One region of the Kribbella sp. NPDC048837 genome, then DNA from elsewhere that is predicted to be linked to it. Evidence: riboswitches for the same ligand, from Rfam matches in the RefSeq annotation. Region 1 holds a riboswitch; the other holds the start of a gene.
The links. Region 1 has a riboswitch for FMN ahead of ribD (bifunctional diaminohydroxyphosphoribosylaminopyrimidine deaminase/5-amino-6-(5-phosphoribosylamino)uracil reductase RibD). Riboswitches for the same ligand answer to the same signal wherever they lie in the genome.
Positions count from the first base shown of each region.

Region 2: it holds a riboswitch for FMN, as region 1 does, so the genes downstream of both, ribB (3,4-dihydroxy-2-butanone-4-phosphate synthase) here and ribD (bifunctional diaminohydroxyphosphoribosylaminopyrimidine deaminase/5-amino-6-(5-phosphoribosylamino)uracil reductase RibD) in region 1, are expected to answer to the same signal.

Region 1 is NZ_JBVJHF010000005.1:574,801-580,096, reverse strand. Features, by position in the region: gene ACZ6O0_RS26210 (bifunctional 3,4-dihydroxy-2-butanone-4-phosphate synthase/GTP cyclohydrolase II) at 1-1,181, opposite strand, end outside; gene pnuC (nicotinamide riboside transporter PnuC) at 1,183-1,857, opposite strand; gene ACZ6O0_RS26200 (riboflavin synthase) at 1,854-2,459, opposite strand; gene ribD (bifunctional diaminohydroxyphosphoribosylaminopyrimidine deaminase/5-amino-6-(5-phosphoribosylamino)uracil reductase RibD) at 2,460-3,497, opposite strand; FMN riboswitch at 3,650-3,783, opposite strand; gene ACZ6O0_RS26190 (MFS transporter) at 4,246-5,296, opposite strand, start outside.
Region 2 is NZ_JBVJHF010000002.1:180,263-185,558, reverse strand. Features, by position in the region: gene ACZ6O0_RS08865 (sugar-binding transcriptional regulator) at 1-663, opposite strand, end outside; gene ACZ6O0_RS08860 (glycoside hydrolase family 140 protein) at 695-2,173, opposite strand; FMN riboswitch at 2,228-2,361, shown strand; gene ribB (3,4-dihydroxy-2-butanone-4-phosphate synthase) at 2,464-3,078, shown strand; gene ACZ6O0_RS08850 (transketolase family protein) at 3,062-4,030, opposite strand; gene ACZ6O0_RS08845 (transketolase) at 4,027-4,938, opposite strand; gene ACZ6O0_RS08840 (sugar phosphate isomerase/epimerase family protein) at 4,935-5,296, opposite strand, start outside.

The DNA.
Region 1 (5,296 bases):
TCGCGCTTGGTGCGCAGGTACCGCAGGTTGTGTTCGGTCGGGTCGATCGAGATGCCGCGGCGCTCGACCACGTCGATGCCGTAGCCCTGGACCCCGGCCAGCTTGTCGGGGTTGTTGGTGAGCAGCCGTACTTCCTTCACGCCCAGATCCGCCAGGATCTGCGCACCGGTGCCGTAGTCGCGCGCATCCGCGGGCAGCCCGAGGTCGAGATTCGCGTCGACCGTGTCCCGGCCCGCGTCCTGCAACTCGTACGCCTGCAGCTTGTGCAGCAGCCCGATGCCGCGACCCTCATGACCGCGCAGATACACCACGACGCCACCCTCGGCCGCGACCTGCCGCATCGCCTCGTCGAGCTGCGGTCCACAGTCGCACCGCAGCGACCCGAACACGTCGCCCGTCAGACACTCGGAGTGCAGCCGTACGAGCGTCGGCCCGTCCCCGATCTCGCCCCGGACCAGCGCCAGCTGCTCCGACCCGTCGACGATGTTCCGGTAGCCGTGGGCAACAAAGTCGCCATACTGCGTCGGCAGCGTGGTCGTCGCGACCCGCTGGATCTGCGACTCGGTCAGCCGCCGGTAGCGGATCAGGTCGTCGATCGACACCAGCACCAGCCCGTGCTCGTCGGCGAACGCCCGCAGCTGCGGGCCGCGCTTCATCGTGCCGTCGTCGTTCACCAGCTCGGAGATCACCGCGGCCGGCGTCAGCCCGGCCATCCGGGCGAGGTCGATCGACGCCTCGGTGTGCCCGGGCCGGACCAGTACGCCGCCTTCGCGCCCGCGCAGCGGGAACACGTGGCCGGGCTGGACCAGGTCGTACGGCTCCGACGCCGAGTCGGTCAGCACCCGGATCGTCCGGGCCCGGTCGGCCGCCGAGATCCCGGTGCTGATGCCGTCACGGGCATCGACCGAGATCGTGTACGCCGTACGCATCCGCTCCCGGTTGTGCGGGGTCATCAGCGGGATCCCGAGCCGGTCGAGCTCGGCGCCCTCCATCGGGACACAGACCACGCCGGAGCTGTACCGGATCAGGAACGCCAGCAGCTCCGGGGTCGCCTTGGACGCGGCGAAGATGAGGTCGCCCTCGTTCTCGCGGTCCTCGTCGTCGACCACGATGACGGGCCGGCCGGCCCGGATCTCGTCGATCGCGTGCTCGATCGTGTCGAGCTTCAGTACGTCACCCATGTCAGCCCACCACCACTGGTTCCGGAGTCGAGGTGCGTTCACGGTTCTGGATCTGCCACCACGAGGCGAACCCGATCACGCAGAACAGTCCGTAGACGACGTACATCGTCGCCGACGGGTAGAACTTCGCCTGTACCAGCAGCGGTACGCCGACCACGTCGACGGCGATCCAGATCAGCCAGAACTCGACGAATCCGCGCGCCATCCCGTACGTCGCCAGGATCGAGCCGGTCAGGATCCACGCGTCCCACTGCGGACCCCACGAGCCCAGTTCGCGGAGGACGAAGTACGCGATCGCGTAGAGCACGACCGCAATGCCGAGCAGTTCGGCCCGCTCGCGGGCCGACGCCCAGCGCGGCTGGACCGCGGTGGCCGAGCCGTGGTGGCGGGTCTGGTACCAGCGGTACCAGCCGTAGAGGCTGATGATCGCGAAGAACACCTGGCGGCCGGCCTGGCCCCAGAGGTCCTTGTCCTGCGGGGTGTCGAAGATCCCGCCGACGAACACGGTGAACAGCAGAACGTTGCCGATGATGCCGACCGGCCACGCGGCGACCAGCCGGCGCATGCCGAACAGGGCACTGCCGAGACCGAACACGTTGCCGACGATCTCGCGGACCAGGACGGGCGAGCCGGCGATCGTCACCTGGGCGTGCAGCAGCCAGTCGACCGGGTTCACTTGGTTCCTCCGTTGAGCAGACGGTCGACGTACTTCGCGATCACATCGACCTCGAGGTTGACGGTGTCGCCGACGTGGTTACGCCCCAGGACGGTGAGTTCGAGCGTGGTCGGGATCAGACTGACCCCGAAGGTGCCGCTGCTGTCGTCCACGTCGGTGACAGTGAGCGAGACGCCGTCGATGGCGATCGAGCCCTTCTCGGCGACGTACCTGAGGATGCTCGCGGGTGCGGCGACCCGGACGTTCTCCCAATGCTCGGACGGCGTGCGGCTGGCGATCGTACCGACGCCGTCGACGTGGCCCTGGACGATGTGGCCGCCGAGCCGCTCGTGGGCGGCAATCGCGCGCTCCAGGTTGACCCGCGCCCCCTTGGTCGCCTGGCCCAGGCTGGTGCGCTCGAGCGTCTCGCGCATCACGTCGGCGGTGAACGTACCGTCGCCGGTCTCGACCACGGTCAGGCAGCACCCGTTGACCGCGATCGAGTCGCCGTGGCCGGCGTCCTCGGTCACCTTCGGGCCGCGGATGGTGAGCCGGGCGGCGTCACCTTCGAGCAGGTCGAGGGCTTCGACGGTGCCGAGCTCCTCGACGATTCCGGTGAACATTCAGGATTTCCTTTGCGAGTCGAGCGGCGTCAGGGTCAGCCGGACGTCGTCGCCGAGGCGGGTGACGTCCGCTAGCTTGAACCGCCGCAGGTGGTCGATCGATTCCGCGCCCAGGTCGCCGATCGCGCCGTACCCGGAGCCGAGCACGGCCGGGGCGACGTACGCGACGATCTGGTCGACCAGCTGGGCACGGAGGAACGCGGCGGCCAGCGTCGGGCCGCCTTCGAGCCAGAGGTGCCGGATCTGCCGGTCGTCCAGCTGCCGGAGTACCTCGGCGGGATCGTGGGTGGGCAGCAGCAGAGTCTCCGCGCGGTCGTTGCGGACCCGCGCGGTCGGTGGGATCTCACGATCGCCGACGACGACCCGGAGCGGCTGCCGTACGGCCGGTACGCCGTGCTCGTCGCGGACCGTGAGTTCGGGATCGTCGTTCAGTACGGTCTGGGTGCCGACCACGATGGCGTCGCATTCGGCCCGATGCCGGTGTACGTCGGCCCGCGCGAGCGGACCGGTGATCCACCGGCTGGTGCCATCCGGAGCCGCCGACTTCCCGTCGAGGGTGGTGGCGAACTTCCAGGTGACGAACGGCCGGCCCATCCGCACGCTGTGCAGCCAGACGTGGTTGACGGCCTCGGCCTCGGCGTACAGGACGCCTTCCTCGACCCGGATGTTCTTGCTCCGGAGCCTCTCGGCACCACCGGCGGCCTGGTTGTTCGGGTCGGGTACGGCGTACACGACGCGGGTGATCCCGGCCTCGATCAGCGCATCGGCACACGGCCCGGTCCGGCCGGTGTGATTACAGGGCTCCAGCGTCACGTACGCCGTACCGCCCCGCGCGAGCGACCCCGCCATCCGCAGGGCGACGATCTCGGCGTGGGGGCCACCGGCAACGGCATGGAAGCCCTCACCCACCGGATGCCCGTCCCGCCCGGTGATCACGCAGCCGACCACCGGGTTGGGATGCGTGCCGCCGATACCTTTCGCGGCCAACTCGATCGCACGCCGCATCCAGGCGACGTCGATCGGCGAAACGTTGCTCACTACGGCCCCTCGTTGTCACGGACGCACTCCGGGGCCATGACAACCGGCGCACACGCGCTGCCGTCCGGGTGCTCCGCGCGGGCCTGGTCGCTACCCGCCGGACCGCCGCCCACCGCGGGCAGCGTCACCGGACGCCAGAGCGCACCCGCCGATCGCGTGCGCCTCCCATCCGGACTTTCACCGTCGGTCCTGGAATTCCACCAGGTCAACCAACCGCCAAACCGCAGCGGCCGGGTCGCGGACTGTCACCGCCGGCTCGGAATTACACCGACCCCGGAGCACGCGAGTGGGTTCACTCGTGATTCAAGTATGCCCCTCCCCCCAATCACCACCACGACCCAGGTCACATCCTGGTCCTCGACCGGCCCTCATCCGCCGGACCGCCCGGCGCGTCCTCCACCCTGGACACCATCCCGCTCGCGGCTGACCCACCCCGGGCACTACCGCTGGACGCGTCACCCACTCCGCGCGCCATCCGCCGGCGGCCGTCATCCGCCGGGGCGACCTCCCGTCTTCGGCTCACCCACCACCCCGGGCACCCTCCCGCTCGACACTCACCCACCCTCGGCACCGTCCCGCTCGCGGCTCACCCACGCCGGGCAGCGTCCCGCTCGCGGCTCACCCACGCCGGGCACTGTCCCGCTCGCGGCTCACCCACGCCGGGCACTGTCCCGCTCGGGACTCACTCACCCCGGCACCGTCCCGCTCGCCGCTCACCCACCACCTCGGGCACTGTCCGCTGGAGCTGTCATCCGCTCGGGGCGTCATCGGCTTCGAGGGCCCCGCGCTTGGGTGGCATCCGCCGGGTGAGGGCGAGTGCGACGGCCGCGACGCCGCACGCCACGGCGACTGTCAGGATCAGCGGCCGATACCCGAAGGCCTCGGCCAGCCCGGCCCCAGCCAGCGGCCCGAGCGCCTTCGCGATCGTGGTCGGCGTCGTCAGCATCCCGGAGATGGTGCCGAACCCGGTCGCGCCGTACCGACCGAGCAGGATCGCCGGCGTAGCGATCGACGACACCCCGAACCCGAGCCCGAACACCACCAGACAACCAACCGCCCCGACGACCTGCCGCCCGACCAGCGGCAACAAGGAGATCGCCACCCCCTGGAGGAAGAGGATCCCCGCGGTGATCGTCGCCATCGGCAACCACCGCGCCGACAGACTCGTCACCAACCGCCCCGTCACCGACAACAACCCGAGCAGCCCAGCCAACGTCGCCGCCCGCGCCGGCGGATGCCCCAGGCTGATCAGGTAAAGCACCAGATGAACCGAGATCACCGCCAACGCCGCACTGTGCACAACGAACGCCCCAGCCAGCAACCAAAACCCGGGATCCCGCAGCACCCGCCCAGGCGCCCCGGTCCGCTTTCCGGCAACCGCAGGCTGCGGCGCGACCCGGCGTACCGCGAACAGATGCAACGGGATCGTGGTCACGGCGAGCAGACCAGCCAGCAGAACCAGCGTGGTCCGCCAGCCATACGCATGGACGAGGTGACCGGTGAGAGGCAGGAAGATCGAGCTAGCGAGCCCACCGACCAACGTGATGGTCAGAATCGCGTTCGTCCGAGTCGCCGGAGCCGCCGCAGCCACCACCACCGCGAACGCCGGCGGATACAACACCATCGCCGAGGCAATCCCGATCCCGACAAAGACGCCGTACAACTGCCCGGTGCTCTCCACCTGCGACCACCCGAGCACCGCAACCGCCGCCAGAACCGAGCCCCACGTCATCAACCCCCGCCCGCCCCGCGCATCAAGCCAGCGTCCAACCGGGATAGACATCAGTCCACTCACCAGC
Region 2 (5,296 bases), on a different contig from region 1:
GCCGATTCCGACCAGTGCGTCGGTGAGCTGTCCCCACGTGCCCAGAACGTCCTGAACGGACACGTCGTTCATCATCGCGCGCCGCACCGCGGGCGTCCCGACCAGGCCCGGCGCGGGCAGGTAGACCGGCATCGCACCGGTCAGCTCGGCGAACCGCGCGGTCAGCCGGGTGGCCTGCATCTGCACCGCCGCGTCACCGAGACCGCCGACGATCTGGACCACTTTGTCCACCACCGGCACGCTCTTGCGTGGCATCCGGTCGACCGCGCTGATCAGCGTCTCGCTCCAGGACGAGATCCCGATCACGTGCCCGCCGGTCAGCGTCATGTCGATGTACGCCGCCGCCCCCGAGCCCAGCGCCGGCAGCACCTCGTCGCCGACCCCGAGCGTGTCGACCACGACCGCGTCCCGCAGGCCGTACCGGGCCTGCAACTCGTCCTCGAGATCGCTGTGCACGCCGCTCGGCATGGTCACCACGGTGTGCACGATGCCGACCTCGACCGCCTGTTTCAGCATCCGGGACACCCGCGCCTGGGAGAGGTTCAGCTCGGTGGCGATCCGCGGCTGCCGGATGCCCTTCTCGTGGTACATCCGGGCCACCTTGGCCAGCAGCCGCAGCTCGTCCAGCCCCGGCTGACGCACCGAGCGGTTGCCGTTCGCCACGAGAACCCCCTTCGACAGAACCAGATCTGGACTATAGGTCAGGCAGGTCGTGTCTGATGCACAGGTAGACCCGCGGACTACCGCCCGGATCGGGGATCACCGCCGACGGCGAGTCGCGTTTGCCGGTCGCCACCACCGAGCCGTCGCGGGGATCCACGATCGTGTAGTTCAGCGGCACCGTGTCGTCGAAGACCGGCACCGTCCCGCCGTGCTCGCGGTAGATGATCAGCAGACCGTCGGCCCCGCGCAGCGCCCGGCCCGAGATCACCCGGGTCCAGTCCGGCACCAGGTCCGTCGTCGGCAGCCCGGCCAGGATCTTCCCGAGCAGACCGACGTACGTCGATCCCTCGAAGCCGATCGCCTCCCGCCAGCCCGCGCCCGGGGCGAGGAAGAAGTCGGAGTGACCGGGCTCGTCGGGATGCAACCGCCACTGCCACAGACTGCCGGCACCGTAGACGACGCCCATCGTCCCGCCCGCGCACAGGTTGCTCCACGCCTCGTGCCCCTGCCACCAGCCGGCTCCCACGCCGGTCCGGCCGGTGTTCTCGTACGTCGGTTCGCCGTTCGCGACCGCCCGTACGGGTTCGTTCCGCCACATGTCCGCCACGCGTTCCGGCACGTGTTCACCCGTGTGTCCGGTCTGGCACCACTGGAAGTCCAGCCAGTCCGCGTCCTGGTGAGCCCGCGCGTGGATGTGTGGCCGGTAGTGGATGCCCGTCGGCTGGCCGTAGCAGTCCGCCGCGTGGACCTCGGCGCCACCCGCGGCGACCTGCGGCTCGAACCCCGTCCCGTCCCCGCCGACCAGGTAGATCGCGGGCTGAGCGCCGTACCGGGCGACGAGGTAGCGGCAGTACGCGGCGTACTCAGCCGGCGGTACGACGGTGCCGGCGACGTCGAGGCCCTTCCACCCGAAGCCCTGGAACACGGGCTGCAGGACCGGGACCAGCCCGTGCTCGACCAGGATCGTGAGCAGCTCGTCGAGGTACTGGAAGTACGCGAAGTTCGGCTCCCGCAGATGCCCGTCGGCGAGATCCTCGAAGGCCACGTCGAAGCCCTCGTCCTGGGTCCGGTCGCGCGGCCCGACCGCGCGCATGTCCGGCTGGACGGTCATCAGCAGGACCGCGTTGAACCCCTTGGCCTGCCGGTCGGCGGCGTACTCGCGGACCTGCTCGGGCGTCGCCCGCCACGGCAGCGCCCACGCGGTGTCCGCGACCAGGATCGCGGGCGTCCCGTCGGCGTGCACCAGGCTGCGGCCGCCGGGCGCCATCCGCCAGAACCCGTGCCGGTAGAACGGATTCGGCTCGTCCTCGGCGACCCCGACCGTGAACTCACCGCCCGACCAGGTCCAGCGACCGGGTTCGGGGGCCGCGAAGCGGACCTTCCAGGTATCGCCGCCGTCGGCGAACACCGGACGCCGCAACCGGAGGCCGCTCTCGTGCTCGAACTCCACCCACTCCTCCGCGGAAGTCAGCGAGAGTTCGATCGGACGCCAGACGACTGAGATGGACATGACACTCCCGAGGGGGGTTCGGACCGATAAACTGACCGCTGAATCTGCAAGACCACACGTGCTCTGGGGTCGGTGAAATTCCGAGCCGGCGGTGACAGTCCGCGACCCGTGCACCCGCGAGGGTGTCCGGTTGACCTGGTGGAACTCCGGGACCGACGGTGAAAGTCCGGATGGGAAGACGCACGTGGCAGTCTTCGCGGTGCCCGTGCGACGCCTGCCGTCGTGCGGTCTCGTGGAGCTTGTCGTTGCCCCGGAGTGCCATGCCATGTCACGCCGAGAGGACAGCGACCGTGAGCACCGCGACCACTTTGGACACCATTCAGCGAGCGATCGACGAGATCGCCCTCGGGCGACCCGTCGTGGTCGTCGACGACGAGGACCGCGAGAACGAGGGCGACCTGACCTTCGCCGCGAGCCTGGCCACCCCCGAACTGATGGCGCTGCTCGTCCGCCACACCAGCGGGTACGTCTGCGCGCCGTCCGCGGCCGAGATCCTCGACAAGCTCGAGCTGCCGCTGATGGTGCCGCACAACCAGGACAGCCTGCGGACGGCCTACACCGTCTCGATCGACGCGAGCACCGGCGTCGGCACCGGCATCTCGGCCGCCGACCGGGCCCGGACCGTCCGCGTGCTGGCCGACCCGGCGGCCCGGCCCGCGGATCTGATCCGGCCCGGTCACATCCTGCCGCTGCGCGCGGTCGACGGCGGGGTCCGGCAGCGGCCCGGTCACACCGAGGCCACCGTCGAGCTCGTCCGGCTCGCCGGACTGCCACCGGTCGGCGTGATCGGCGAGCTGATGAACGACGACGGCACTCTGATGACCGGCGCCGACCTGCGCACGTTCGCCGATACCCATGGCTTCGCGATGATCTCGATCGCCGACCTGGTCACTTACCTGTCGTGACCAGCCGCCGGGCGGCGTCCGCGATGCCGTCCGGCGAGAGCCCGTACCGGTCCAGCAGGTAGCCGGCCGAGCCCGTGGGGGCGAACTCGGGGAACCCGAGGATCGACACCCTGGCCGGATGATGCTGGACGACGGTCTCCGCGACGGCCCCGCCGAGGCCGCCACCGGACACCGCCTCCTCGGCGGTCACGATTCCGGCCGTCTCCCGCGCGGCCGCGACCACGGCGTCGATGTCCAGCGGCTTCACCGTCGGCATCGACAGCACCCGGGCCGAGATCCCCTCCTCGGCGAGCCGTTCGGCCGCGGCGATCGCCCGCCACAGCACGGTCCCGTTGCTGATCAGCGTCACGTCGCCACCATCGCGAACCGTGATCGCCCTGCCCAGCTGGAACTCGTAGTCGTCGGCGTACACCTTGGGCACGCTCATCCGGCTGACCCGGATGAACACCGGCCCGTCCGAGGCGGCCGCCCACCGCAGCGCCGCCGCGGTCTCGATCGGGTCGGCCGGCACGATCACGGTCATGTTGGCGATCGCCCGCAACCAGGCGATGTCCTCGACCGAGTGGTGCGTCGGGCCGAGTTCGCCGTACGCGACGCCCGGGCTCATGCCGCAGAGCTTCACGTTGGTGTTCGAGTAGGCGACATCGGCCTTGATCTGCTCCAGCGCGCGGCCGGTCAGAAAGCACGACGCGGCCGAGACGAACGGGATGCGGCCTCCGTTGGCCAGGCCGGAGGCGACCCCGACCATGTCCTGCTCGGCGATGCCGACGTTGATCAGCCGGTCCGGGAACGCCTTGCGGAAACTGTTCAGCTTGCTCGACCCGACCGAGTCGTTCACCACGCCGACGATCCGGTGGTCCGCGTGCGCGAGCTCCGCCAGGGTGTCGACGTACGCGTCCCGGCAGTCGTACCGCGGCTGGTCGGCGATCGAGGGGCTGTGGACGACGGTCATGCCGGCTCCTTGGCATATCTGGGAACAACAGCTTCCAGCTCGGCCAACGCCTGCTGGTACTCCGCCTCGTTCGGCACGCGGTGGTGCCAGGCGACGTTGTTGCTCATGTACGAGATCGGGTGGCCCTTGTGCGTGTGGGCGATCACGAACGTCGGCTTGCCCGGCCGGAACGGTACGGCGGACAGCACGTCGAGCAGCTCACCGTGGTCGTGGCCGTTCACCTCGACCACCGCGAACCCGAACGCGGTCGCCTTCTCGGGCAGCGGATCGAGGTCGTTGGTCTCCTTGGTGGTCGCACCCTGCTGCAGCCGGTTCCGGTCGACGATCACGGTCAGCCGGTCCAGCTGATACTGCGAGGCCGCCATCATCGCCTCCCAGTTGCTGCCCTCCTGCAGCTCGCCGTCCCCGACCAGCACATACGTACGGCGCAGCGAGACGTCGAGCTTGGCCGACAAGGCGTGCCCGACCGCGATCGGCAGCCCGTGACCGAGCGGACCGGTGTTGGCCTCGACGCCGGCCACCTTGTTCCGGTTCGGGTGCCCGTTGAGCGCCGACAGCGGCTTGAGGAACGTCGCCAGCTCCTCGACCGGCAGGATGCCGAAGGCGGCGAGGGTCGTGTAGAGCGCGCCGGCGACGTGGCCCTTGCTCAGGATGAACCGGTCCCGCTCGGGGTCGTCCACCGTCTCTGGTGAGATGTCGAGCACCGCGCCGTACAGGGTGGCCAGGATGTCGATCGCGGAGAAGTCGCCGCCGATGTGGCCGGCGCCGGCGTGATGGACCAGCTTGAGGTCCTGGATCCGGATCTGCTTGGCGGCCTCGGCGATGTGCGCGATCTGCTCTGCGCGGCTGGTGTGGATCGGCAGCCGCCCGAGCACCGGCATCGTCGCGTGCTCGACTGTGAGAGTCATGCGAGCTCCGACATCGAGCTCAGCAGGACCTTCTGCACCAGCCGCTGCGCCGCCAGCGCGTCGTGCGACGCCTGCGCCGCGGCGAGCGCCTCGTCGTCCAGGACGTCGAGCGCGTGGTGGATCGCCTTGAGGAAACGGATCGCCTGCTTCGCGGCCTCGACACTGTCCTCACGGAACGGGAACTGGTCCAGCTGCCAGACACCTTCCCAGTTGTTCTTGCGCAGGGTGTGGAAGAACTCGAAGGTCTCGACCAAATGCACCGAGCCGACGACCATGTCGTCGTCCCAGCCGCGCAGGTTGTCGTTCACGTCGATCGCGAACAGCCGGCCGTAGTCGATCGCCAGCTGGGCCGCGTCGG